3 regions of the Arthrobacter sp. JUb119 genome follow, and region 3 is predicted to be linked to each of the others. Evidence: riboswitches for the same ligand, from Rfam matches in the RefSeq annotation. Region 3 holds a riboswitch; each other region holds the start of a gene.
The links. Region 3 has a riboswitch for S-adenosylmethionine ahead of M2368_RS06270 (hypothetical protein). Riboswitches for the same ligand answer to the same signal wherever they lie in the genome.
Positions count from the first base shown of each region.

Region 1: linked by a shared signal. The riboswitch ahead of M2368_RS09845 (OsmC family protein) and the one ahead of M2368_RS06270 (hypothetical protein) in region 3 are both predicted to bind S-adenosylmethionine.
Region 2: linked by a shared signal. The riboswitch ahead of M2368_RS11945 (ABC transporter ATP-binding protein) and the one ahead of M2368_RS06270 (hypothetical protein) in region 3 are both predicted to bind S-adenosylmethionine.

Region 1 is NZ_JANUFE010000003.1:181,507-185,424, reverse strand. Features, by position in the region: gene M2368_RS09855 (SDR family oxidoreductase) at 1-424, shown strand, start outside; gene M2368_RS09850 (L-idonate 5-dehydrogenase) at 414-1,469, shown strand; gene M2368_RS09845 (OsmC family protein) at 1,546-2,097, opposite strand; SAM riboswitch class IV at 2,129-2,250, opposite strand; gene M2368_RS09840 (DEAD/DEAH box helicase) at 2,391-3,918, shown strand, end outside.
Region 2 is NZ_JANUFE010000004.1:100,173-104,090, reverse strand. Features, by position in the region: gene M2368_RS11950 (acyl-CoA dehydrogenase family protein) at 1-889, opposite strand, end outside; SAM riboswitch class I at 905-996, opposite strand; SAM riboswitch class I at 1,264-1,365, shown strand; gene M2368_RS11945 (ABC transporter ATP-binding protein) at 1,371-2,192, shown strand; gene M2368_RS11940 (aliphatic sulfonate ABC transporter substrate-binding protein) at 2,278-3,300, shown strand; gene M2368_RS11935 (ABC transporter permease) at 3,370-3,918, shown strand, end outside.
Region 3 is NZ_JANUFE010000002.1:43,501-47,418, forward strand. Features, by position in the region: gene M2368_RS06260 (LOG family protein) at 1-803, shown strand, start outside; gene M2368_RS06265 (VIT1/CCC1 transporter family protein) at 867-1,970, opposite strand; gene M2368_RS06270 (hypothetical protein) at 2,025-2,291, opposite strand; SAM riboswitch class IV at 2,307-2,420, opposite strand; gene M2368_RS06275 (DinB family protein) at 2,488-3,075, opposite strand; gene M2368_RS06280 (cupin domain-containing protein) at 3,209-3,775, shown strand; gene M2368_RS06285 (hypothetical protein) at 3,912-3,918, shown strand, end outside.

The sequences.
Region 1 (3,918 bases), on a different contig from region 3:
TGACACGAACCTCACCAGCGCATTCCTGGTAGGCCGAGAGGTCGCACGCTCCATGGTGCAGCGTGGCGAAGGCAAGATCATCAACATCTGCTCGGTGCAAACCGACTTGGCCCGCCCCACCATCTCCGCCTATAGTGCGGCCAAGGGAGGCCTGCGCAATCTCACCCGCGCCATGACCGCCGAATGGGCTGGTTCGGGACTGCAAATCAACGGCATCGCACCGGGCTACATCCACACCGAGATGACGCAGAATCTGGTGGATGACGAGAAATTCAATTCCTGGATTCTGGGCCGCACCCCGGCTGCCCGTTGGGGAACTGTCGAGGATCTGGCCGGACCAGCAGTCTGGTTGGCCTCGGATGGATCGAACTACGTGAACGGGCAGACCATTTTCATCGACGGAGGCATGAGCGTTGTCGTCTAATTCCCTCGCCACCAGCACGTTGGCCGTCGTGGCCCATGCAGCCGATGATTTGCGTATTGAACAAATCGAGCTGGCAGCGCCGCGAGCAGATGAAGCACGCGTTGCCATCGCTTACGGCGGTATCTGCGGATCAGACTTGCATTACTGGAGCCACGGCGCCGCCGGGGAATCGATCCTCAAGGCTCCAATGGTTCTCGGGCATGAAATCGTCGGGACCGTCATGCAGGCCGCCGCTGACGGCAGCGGGCCGGCAGCCGGAACCAAAGTCGCCGTGCACCCGGCAACACCAGGCGAGACCGGGGAACCCTACCCGGCCGACCGCCCGAATCTTTCCCCGGGGTGCACCTATCTGGGCTCGGCCGCCCGCTACCCGCACACCGAGGGCGCATTCGCCCGCGAAGTGAACCTGCCATCACGCATGCTGCGTGAGCTGCCTGCTGGCTTAGCACTGCGTGATGCGGCACTGGCAGAACCGGCTGCGGTTGCTTGGCATGCGGTGTCGCGCGCCGGTGAAGTCGCCGGCAAGAAGGCGCTGGTTATTGGTGCTGGGCCGATCGGAGCTCTCGCTGTAGCAGTGCTCAAGCGTGCCGGAGCCAAAGAAATCATCGCAGTGGACATGCACGAGAAGCCGTTGGAAATCGCCGGGAAACTCGGTGCCACTTCAACTTTGCGCGCCGATGACCAGGAAGCTCTTGCCCAGGTGGGCGCGGACGTGGTGATCGAGGCCAGCGGCAACTTCCGCGGGTTGGCCTCCGCCGTGCGCGGTGCCGTGCGCGGCGGTCGAGTGGTCATGGTCGGGTTGCTGCCCTCAGGAGAACAACCCGCACTCATTTCGCTGGCTATTACCCGCGAGCTGGAACTGGTTGGTTCCTTCCGCTTCAACGACGAAATCGACCATGTGCTTGCTGCCCTGGCCGACGGTTCACTGCAGGTTTCCGAGGCGGTAACCCACGAGTTCCCGGTCGCCGATGCGCTTGAAGCCTTCGAAACGGCCAAGGATTCGGCTCGCTCCGGCAAAGTCCTGCTGAACTTCCTGGGGCAATAGTTGGCTTCAGCTAGAAGTGCACCGCGGCGGCCCCTGAAGTCGGGGGCCGCCGCGGTGCTTTTTAGTTCAGCGAACTCTAGTTGGTCTCTGCGATGCTTACCGCGGTTGTCACGGGCACCGGATTGGCGAAGAGGTCCAGCACCGGGCAGTGTGCATCCACTGCGCGGCGCAGTTCTTCATAGCGTTCAGCTGATTCCGGTCCGGCAATCCGGATGTCCAGATCCACCGACGAGAAGCCGGGGCGGATGGTCTGGTCGATGCCGAAGAGTCCGCGGACATCGAGGTGGCCATTGGCCTGGATCTTCACGTCGTCCACCTGGATGCCGAGGTTCTGCGCGTACAAGCGGTAGACCACAACCTGGCAGGAGATGAGCGCTCCGAGCGCGTATTCCACGGGGCTTGCGGCCAGGTCGCTGCCGCCCAGGGCAGCTGGCTCGTCGACCTGGAAGGTGTGCTTGCCGGAGACAATGTTGCTGGCTACCGAATCGAAGCCTTCGCCCTCGACGGTGAAAGTCAATTGGGCACTTTGCGGGGCAGCCGAAATTCGTTCGCCCCAGCCCTTGCCTGCTTCCTGCAGGCGCTGTGCGCGGTCTTCGGATACGGTTGGGGCAGATGCTGCATTAGTCATGGGGAATTGATCCCCTTTCTGGCGCAAGGGGCGCCATCGCTTACGCATCTTGGCGTTCAAGATGCGTCGAATCTTCACCTGGGGCACCCCGCACAATGACGCAGGAGGGTTGCCGTCCACTCAGCCAGGGCTCAAAGAGTGGAACTCGTGATTCAGTGATTAATTTCTATCGGTTGCAGGGCCCGCGGGTAAAGGGCAGAAGTAACTTTTCGTCACCGGGCATCTTGCTTTCCGGCTCGCTAAGATGGAATCTAGCTCTCGGGCGCCCACTGCACGAACAATGAACGGCGAGTATGGAATTCCAGCTGACACTTTCTGCGGCCCAGACCTTGGTGACCGAATCCGAATACAACCTGGGCCAATTCCTGTGTGATTCCGGAAAAGTGCAGATCGCCAACCGGGTAATGCAACCGGGATCTACCCGCATCTCCGGTGTGGTGCTGCGTGAATCGGTGATGGCCCAATTGGAAATCACCGAGGGCAATATCAGCTTCACCAGCTTCTGCGGCAAGCATCCGGGGGTTCAGTCCTGTGAAGATGTCGCCGCCTTGCTCATTGAGGTCACCACCGAAGAAGACCAGGGCTTTTTCGTCTCCGACTCCGGGGTGGATCCCCACGCTTGGAAACGCAATAGCAAGCCGCAGTGGGAACGTACCCTTGACCGTCTGCTTCCAGTCATTTCCGATGAGCCGCTGGTTGCCGAAGAACCGCTGGGATTGATCCTGAAAGTGGTAAGCGAACCGCGTTATGGCGGCGAGGACGCGCTGACCTTGCAGGCACGCCCGGCCCGCCAGGGCACCAAGAGCCCCTGGATCCAAACCGGGATCAGCTGGCGCAATGTTGCTTTTGATACGCGGTTCTCCAAGAAGCAGCGTCGTGCGGTCGTTGAACTGGACCGGTTGCGTGAACACGTTGAACAAGATACTTATCGCCATTCGTGGGATCCCAAGGAGTGGATCTCCTTGATGGATCTTCCAGGCCAGGACCTGCTGGATGCGTTCGAAGCCCTGCGTGAAGCTGGAGTGCAGATCGTCAACGGCGGTTCTACGGCCAAGGCCCCGGTGGAGTTCAGCGAGCAACCAGCCATGGCACACGTGGATGTGCGTCGCGGTGAACATGGCCTGAGCATGGAAGGGAAGCTGCGCGGGCCGAGCGAAGAGCACGTCTACCTCTTGCCCATAGGCACGCCGCCGACCTTGTTGGCTTACGCGTCCAGCCCCTTGCCGAAGGCCAGGGAAATCGGTTTGGCCCGGTTCGCTGAACCGGTCACGAAGGAACTGGCCACATTTATTGAATCCGGTGCGCAATCCATCCCGCAGGAAGGCGTTGAGCTTTTCGAGCGCCAGCACCTGGACCGATTGCGCCTGATGGCACCGTTGAAGAGCGAGGATGACAGCTACAGCATCCCTGTTCCAGCACGCCCCAGCCTCAAGCTGTCCCTGGAGAGCATCCGAACTCCGCTGACCGTGAGCTATTCCTGGGAGTACGCCTCCGCGGGCCCCCGCCAGTATGCCGTGGAAAAGGAAATTGCTGCTTCGGTGCAGGACAAGCTCGGCGCGCAGGCTTCCTTGGGGCAACTGACCTCTTCAGGAATCTTCCCGCCGAAGGAATTCAGCACCTCCGAATCCATCGATTTCTTGGTCTACGCATTGCCGCTATTGGCAGAGCATCCCGATGTGGTCGTTGAAGAGCAGAACAGGCTGCCGAAGTACCGGATCAGCCACGCCCCGGCCGCTGTCAGTGTCGAAGCCGGCGAAAGCACGGGGGACTGGTTCGACTTGTCTGTGGAAGTGCTCCTGGACGAGACCAAGGTCCCGTTCC
Region 2 (3,918 bases), on a different contig from region 3:
CCTGCACCGCGTGACGCAGGTCGTTCAATGCGGCGCGGGCGATGCCCGCCTGCACGGCCATGAGAACCAGCTGGAAGATCGCCGCTTCGGAGTCATTGGTCTGCTGCGGCATGAAGCAATCCACCGGGACCTGGTGGAATTCGGTGGTGCCGGTTCCGGTGAGGCCCTGGCCGAACCCATCCCAGTCGTCGAGGATCTTGACGCCGCTGCGCTGGGTGGAGACCACGGCGATCTGGCGGCCGGCGAGCTCCGGGTGGGCCACGGCAACGGTGGTCCAGTCGGCAAAAATGGTGCCGGTGCAGTAGTACTTTTCACCGTCGATCACCCAGCGCCCGTCCACGGTGCTGGCCTTGGTGTTCAAGGTGCCCAGGGCGTTGCCACCGCGTTCGGTGTAGGCGTTGCCGATAATCTGCCCAGCAGCGATGCGAGCGACCCACTTCTTGCGCAGCTCTTCGTCCTCCAGCGCCAAGACGTTCTCGACGAATGCGATATGCGCACGCCACAGCTGGCCTACGTGGGAGTCCGCCTCGGACAGCTCGATGAGCAGACGGAAGACATCCACCAGCCGTGCGCCGTAGCCCCCGTCGGCAACGGAAAGGCGCAGCGCACCGAAACGCTCGCGATTCAGCAGGCCTACCTGCTCGAAAGGAAGCACGCGGTTCAAGTCGCGGTCCTTGGCTGTCGCGGCGATCTGCGCAAAAACGGGACGGAAAATTTCGGCCAGCCGGTCGTATTGCTCATCCGCACTTGGTCCGGGGGTGATTTTCAGCAATTGCCTGGTCGGCAGCTGTTCTTCAAACTTGTCCAGGTCCATTGTGGTGGCCTGCGAAGGGTCACTGAGCTGGTTGAAGTCCAGTCCGAGGGCATTGTGCGATTCACCAATAGGCATCAGGGTTCTCAATTCTTTCCATCGGTCCTGGCGGTAGCACCGTCCCGCTATTGGGGTGGTTGCTGCGGCGTCGTGGAGCCAGATCTCTCAGCCGCTCTGGATGGGTCGTAATTCATTTGTAACGGTAATAAACCGGCGTTTCCAACCCGCGAAGTCACATTTCGTCCCAGTGCCGGCAGTGCCCATCTTCAAATTTCACAGCCTAATCCGCGTCCTGCCGAAGATGAGTTGCAAAGTTTTGCTTAATGTCGAGCAAACCGGCCTGCAATAAAATAAATAACGAAATTTCTGGGCAATGTGACGTAGTTGTCGAAGATTTTTTCATATTACGCAAGATTTGCGTTCAAATCGTTCGACTCGTTGTAATGGACACGTAACCATCCCGAGCGGCCGAGAGATCTGGCTCCACGACGCCGCAGCAACCACCTTTGGAGTTTTGCTCTGCAGGCCGGTGCTACCGCCAGGAACGATGGAGATGAACATGACTCTTTCCTTTGCAGCGCCCGAGGCAGCTCCCGTTGCCTCAGCTTCAAGCGCCCTGGACGTGCAGTTCAGCAACGTGTCGCGAACCTTCACCACCAAGATGGAAAGCCGCACCGTTCTGACCGATATCAACCTGCAAATTCCAGCAGGTCAAGTCGTGGCCATTCTTGGAGCCAGCGGTTGCGGAAAATCCACGCTGCTGCGTTCAGTATCGGGCTTGGACCACCCCACCACCGGCACCATCCGCACCGGCACCCGCGAGGTCACCGGCATCAACGAGTTATGCGCCGTTGCCTTCCAGGAGCCCCGGCTGCTGCCATGGCGCTCGGTTCGCCAGAACATTGCACTGGGCCTGGCACCGGAAACCGATAAGCGCGCCGGCAACTCGCTGATCGATGAGTTGATCGAGCTGACCGGTCTGAGCCATGCAGCCAGCTTGCGCCCACGCGAGATCTCCGGAGGCATGGCGCAACGGGTTTCGCTGGCTCGCGCGCTGGCTCGGCGCCCGGGTGTATTGCTTCTTGATGAACCCTTCGGCGCCCTCGATGCGCTGACACGCTTGAAGATGCAGGATCTGCTGCTCTCGATTCACGCATCGTTCCCCACCACTGTTCTCATGGTGACCCATGATGTGGACGAGGCGTTGACTTTGGCTGACCGCGTGATTGTTCTGGGGCGAGGCGCTGGGCATAGTGCAGCGGGCGTCATCGAGGATCTGTCCATCTCAGCTGTGCATCCACGCCGGCATACCGATGAAAAGTTCGTTGCAGATCGCCTGCACCTATTGCGCCTGCTCGGCGTCGACCCAACCAACCATTAGTCCCGGCCACGCCGTGGGTCCCGAACCATTCGTCCCCTTTGCCTTTTCACCTACACCGCTTGCACGCACAATTCTAGGATTCTCCATGCTTTTGAACCGTCTCACCCGCCGCACTGCATTGTCCGCCGCCGCCTTGATCGTTGGCGCAGTTGCCCTGACCGGCTGTGCTGGCGAAAACGCTACAGCCTCCTCGGATGGTCAGACCCTGTCCATCGACTTTGCCACTTACAACCCGCTGAGCCTGGTACTCAAGGAAAAGGGATGGTTGGAAGCAGCCGCCAAGGAGCAGGGCGTAAATGTCGAATGGATCCAGTCCGCTGGTTCCAACAAGGCCAATGAAGCTCTTCGCGCCGACGCAATCGATGTTGGTTCCACAGCCGGTTCCGCTGCGCTCCTGAACCGTTCGAACGGTGCACCCATCAAGACCATCGCACTGTATTCGCAGCCGGAATGGGCGGCCCTGGTAGTGGATAAGGACTCGAAAATCGAGTCCGTTGAAGATCTCGCTGGCAAGACCGTGGCCGCTACAAAGGGCACCGACCCATACTTCTTCCTGCTGCAGGCGCTGGAATCCGCGGGCTTGAGTGAAGCTGACATCAAGCTGCAGAACCTCCAGCATGCCGATGGACGTACCGCCCTGGCCAACGGCTCGGTTGATGCCTGGAGCGGTTTGGATCCGATCATGGCCGCTGCCGAAAAAGACGGCGCGCAACTGGTTTACCGGAACTTGGATTTCAACACCTACGGTGCGCTGAACGCTCGCGAAGACTTCATTGAGCAGAGCCCCGAACTCGCCCAGCTCGTTGTCGATGCCTACGAAAAGGCTCGTGGCTGGGCAGCTGACAATCCCGAGGAAACCGCAGAAATCCTGGCCGACGTAGCAGGGCTCGAACCAGGAGTTGCTGCCACCGTCATTGAGGAACGCTCCAATCTGGACGTTCCGGCAGTTCCCGACGCCAAATTCACTGGAGTCCTGAGCAAGATTGCTCCCACGCTGGTCGCTAGCGGCGATGTCTCGGAGCAGGAATCCGTTGATGAAGCTCTGGAAACCCTCATCGATGACCAGTTTGCCGTCAAGGCAGACGCAACAAAGATCTCCGGAGAGTAACCAGCCATGAGTCCCTCTAACGTGGCTGGAACCCGCGGAAGCCAAACACCTGCCAAGCAGAAGGCCAGCATGGCCGCAACGATCCTGCGTGCCCCGAAATGGCTGCTTGCGCTGGTCTTGCCGCTGACCACCCTGGCTGTGTGGCAATTTGTCACCGTTACCGGAATCGTTGCTCCGTGGACACTGCCAACTCCGGGTTCAGTGGTTTCTGCTGCCATTGAGCTCTTCCAGGATGGCGAACTCGGAAAGCACATCGGCATCTCCACTCAGCGTGTTCTTCTCGGTTTCGCCTTCGGATCATTGCTGGGCTTGGCGCTGGGTGCGCTTGTCGGACTGTCCAAATTGGCAGATGCATTTCTGGGACTGAGCATCAGCGCCCTGCGTGCAGTCCCTTCCTTGGCTTGGGTTCCGCTGCTGGTGCTCTGGATGAAAATGGGTGAAGATTCCAAGGTCACACTCGTGATCATTGGTGCCTTCTTCCCGGTCTTTACCACCGTCGCCTTGGCGTTGCGCCATGTCGATGCCCACCTGGTCGAAGCAGCCCGCTCCTTCGGGTTGAAGGGATTGAAGCTGCTGCGCACCGTCCAGCTGCCCGCAGTGGTCCCTTCGATCTTCTCC
Region 3 (3,918 bases):
CAGCGGTGAATTCCGATAGCGATAGCAATGCGCTGGCAAGAACCCTGCATGATCACCACATTGGCCAGGCGCTGGTCTCGGCGGTGTACGAGGGCACGTTCAAGGAAACCCCGATTATCGGGGTGATGGGCGGGCATGCGATGAGCCGGGGCACTGCGCAGTATGCGCAAGCTTTGGAGCTTGGGCGCATGATTACCCGGGCCGGCTACGCGGTCGCCACCGGTGGAGGCCCCGGCGCAATGGAAGCCGCCAACGCCGGTGCGTGGCTGGCCGATTACGGGCAAGAAGATGTCGCTACGGCATTGCAGATGCTGGCCGAAGCGCCAGATGCGATCCATCAGCGCACCGGCTGGGCGAGAACTGCGCTGATGGTCAAGGAGCGTTTCCCGAGCCAGCGGCAGTCCCTGGGCGTGCCAACCTGGTTCTACGGCCATGAGCCGCCGAATCTGTTTGCCACCCAGATTGCCAAGTTCTTCACCAATTCCATTCGTGAAGCGAGTTTGCTGGAGCAGTCCAACGGCGGGCTGGTAGTTCTGCCCGGGGCCGCCGGCACGGTGCAGGAAATCTTCCAGGATGCCTGCGAAAACTACTACGCTACCGGTGCTCGCGTGGTGCCGATGGTGCTGATCGGCAAGGACTATTGGACGAGGGATCTGCCTGCTTGGCCGCTGCTTCAGGCCCTGGCCAAGGACCGTGTCATGGAACAGAAGATTGCTCTGGTGGAAACCGCCGAAGAAGCGATGGAGTTCATCCAGAGCATGCAAACCCTGCGCCGGCGTACCCGGCGGCCGGAGAACAGCTAGAGCACGGCATGGAAAATGCCGGTAGAGCCAAAGCTGTACCGGCATTCGAATCGCAGCAGGCTGCTATCCGATGCTGACGTCGAAGATCAGGCCCAAGCAGTAGGTGATGGCCGCTGCGCCCCAGCCGATGGCTAGCTGGCGCAGGCCGCGCTTGAGCGGGGAGGCACCGGAAAGCAGTCCCACGATCCCTCCGGTGATCATCAGGGCCACGCCTACCAGGACTACCGAGACGAGGATCGCGGTCATGCCGGAGAGCCCAAGGATATAAGGCAGGATCGGCACGACCGCGCCGGAAGCGAAAAGGATGAACGAGGTGGCCGCCGCGCCGGTGGCCGACCCCAGTTCCTGGTGCTCCTTCTCGAGTTCTTCGCCGCGGCCTTCCGGGTTCAACGAGAAGTCGGGGTTGCAATCGCAGGTGAACAGGCCCATGCGTTCTGCGGCCCGGTGCGCTGCATCTTCATCGCTCATGCCGCGGGCCTTGTAGATCAGCACCAGCTCGTTGGCGTCCAGATCGAGGTTCGGGGCGGCGGTCAGCGTGACCTGGGTTGGTCGCGAGGCGGTCAGCAGCTCGCGCTGGGAACGCACCGAGACGTATTCGCCAGCTGCCATGGACAGTGCGCCGGCCAGCAAACCGGCAACACCGGAGAACAGCACGAAGGTCGCTGAAACACCGGTCGCACCGATACCCATGATCAACGCCAGGTTGGAAACCAGCCCGTCGTTGGCGCCGAAGACCGCAGCGCGGAAGTTGCCCGAAAGGCGCGCACGGCCTGCTGTAGCCAGCGCCCGGACGACCTCTTCGTGGACCTGTTCGTCGGCCGCCATCTGCGCGGTGGCGTCCTTGTCGTCGCGGTAGGGCGAACTGCTTTCGGAGCGCTGGGCCATGGCCAGCACGAAGACCGAACCGAAATGCAATGCCAGGAAACGCAGCATGGTGCGTCGCAGCGACGGGCGGACTTCCTTGAAATGCTCGCCGAGCAGGACGCGCCAGTGGGATTCGTGGCGGGCTTCCGCCTCTGCAAGGCCCAGCAGGATTTGCCGTTCTTGACCGGTTTTCTTTTCCGCGAGGGCCCTGTAGATGGAGCCTTCGGCGACTTCATCTGCGAGATACTTGCGCCATCGCTGGATCTGCGCTTTGGTAGGTTCGGTTTCTGGGTGCTGTGGCATCGCGACGATGACTCTCCTGGAACATGGATTTTCCAATGAAACCCGTGGATCGGATCAACCACCCAGTTTAGTCAGGGCTCCTGCACTTGGGAATTTGGCAAGGCTAAAAGCAATTCTCTTGCCCGCGGGATTTCCGGCTACCGGCAGCACCAGCTGCAATTCAGAAGTGGCCGGATCATAGGTCGGCCTGCGGGCGCAACGGGCAATGAGCCGTTCAAGCCTGAGCGGATCTGCAACGTAGCGGGTGCGCCAGCGCCCCTCGGCCTTGAACTGCACTTGGCCGGTCTGGCGGTCGATGACGGGCAGAATCGGATATGCCATGGAGGTCAACTCTCTTGCGAGCTCTTGCCCGTGCACCTGTTGATGCGCGGACCGCTTCCTCATCCGAACCACCCATGAACTTGGGGTTGGTGCGCGGCCAGTCGGAGCTTGGCGCCGCGTCTCGTGAAGCAACATTTCCGATGGTACCGCCGGCGGTAGGGCCCGGTGAAGTCCGAATGCGTAATATGACTGCGGCTCAGCTGCCCGGGGCAAAGGCATTGGCCAGTTGCTGCAGCTTCTCGCGTTGTTCGGCCCATTGCCCCGCGGTGTAGCCGGGCAGCAGATCCAGTTGCGCGGTCCAGCCAGCACGGCCATCGAGCTGCTCGCGGATAATATCCAGATGCCCTGCATGCCGGGAGGTTTCGGCGAGCGCATGGATGAGCAGGTGGTCCAAGGTGGTTTTGCCAGCTGGCCCCCACCACGGTACCTCTACGGGACAGTCCAGGGGCAGATCGCTGATGGCTTCATCGGCGAAGGCGATGGCTTTCCGATACAGGCCGATCAGCTGTTGCGCATCCATATCTGCTGGCGGGAGGAAATCCGCGTCGGGATCATGCGGCGCAATGAATTCGCGAACGTAGCGGTCATCGGCCCTGCGCTTGAGGCAGGTGCCGAAATATTCGTATTCATTGATCGCCAAATGGTGCAGTACTCCCAGGATATGGGTGCCTGTAGGGGTGAGCGGAGTGCGTGCCAGGTGTTCGGCGAGGCCTTCTGCCTTGTAGATCGCATTCTCGCGCGCGTCGTTCAGGTACCCGCAGAGCTTGTCCTTGGTGCTGTCCATGGGCAGAGTCTAGTGAGCGCTGCAGTCTCGCGGTAGAGGGCGCGGTGTGTTTACCATTGGTAAACTTGCCCCGCAGGCCTTGAAGCCAAAGTGGTTGCGGTTGTTGCTGCAGAAAACGTCGAGGAGCCAAACGATGAAAACCTTGCCAGTTGAACCAACCGGTGCCGCGATCAATATCGGTGCGAGGCTGCGCGGGGTGCGCCAGACCCAGCGTATGACCATTGACCAGGTCGCCGAGCTATCCGGACTGACCAAGGGTTTCCTCTCGCGTGTGGAGCGCGACCTGACCAGCCCTTCGGTTTCCACTCTTTTGCGGTTGTGCGAAGTGCTGGGCATGGAGGTCGGTACCCTCTTCGAGGTTCCTGAAACGAAACTGGTCCGACTGGAGCAGGCACCCCGTGTTTCCCTGGGCGGTGACGGCATCACGGAGCAGCTGGTCACGCCGCGCAGCGAGAAGCGGGTGCAGATGATTCGCGCCGAGATTGCGCCCAAGGGCACCGGTGAAGCGGAGCTGTATTCGGTGGATTGCGAGCTGGAAGTGCTGCACGTGATCGCTGGAAAATTCATCCTGGTATTGCCTGATCAGCGCGTAGAACTCGAAGCAGGCGATACGATCACCTTCCCCGGGCGTGAACCGCATAGCTGGGAAAACGATTCTGATGAGGTTGCCGTGGTTACCTGGACGCTGATCCTCTCATGACGCCAATCCCTTGCGCTTGCTGCCATGGCACGGCATGCGCAGTGCGGCTGCGCGTTCGTCTGCGGGGAGATGAACCGCGTATTCTAGGAACGATGCGTTGTTCCGGGCGCTCGGGACAATCAGTGATGGGAGAGGCGTGAGGA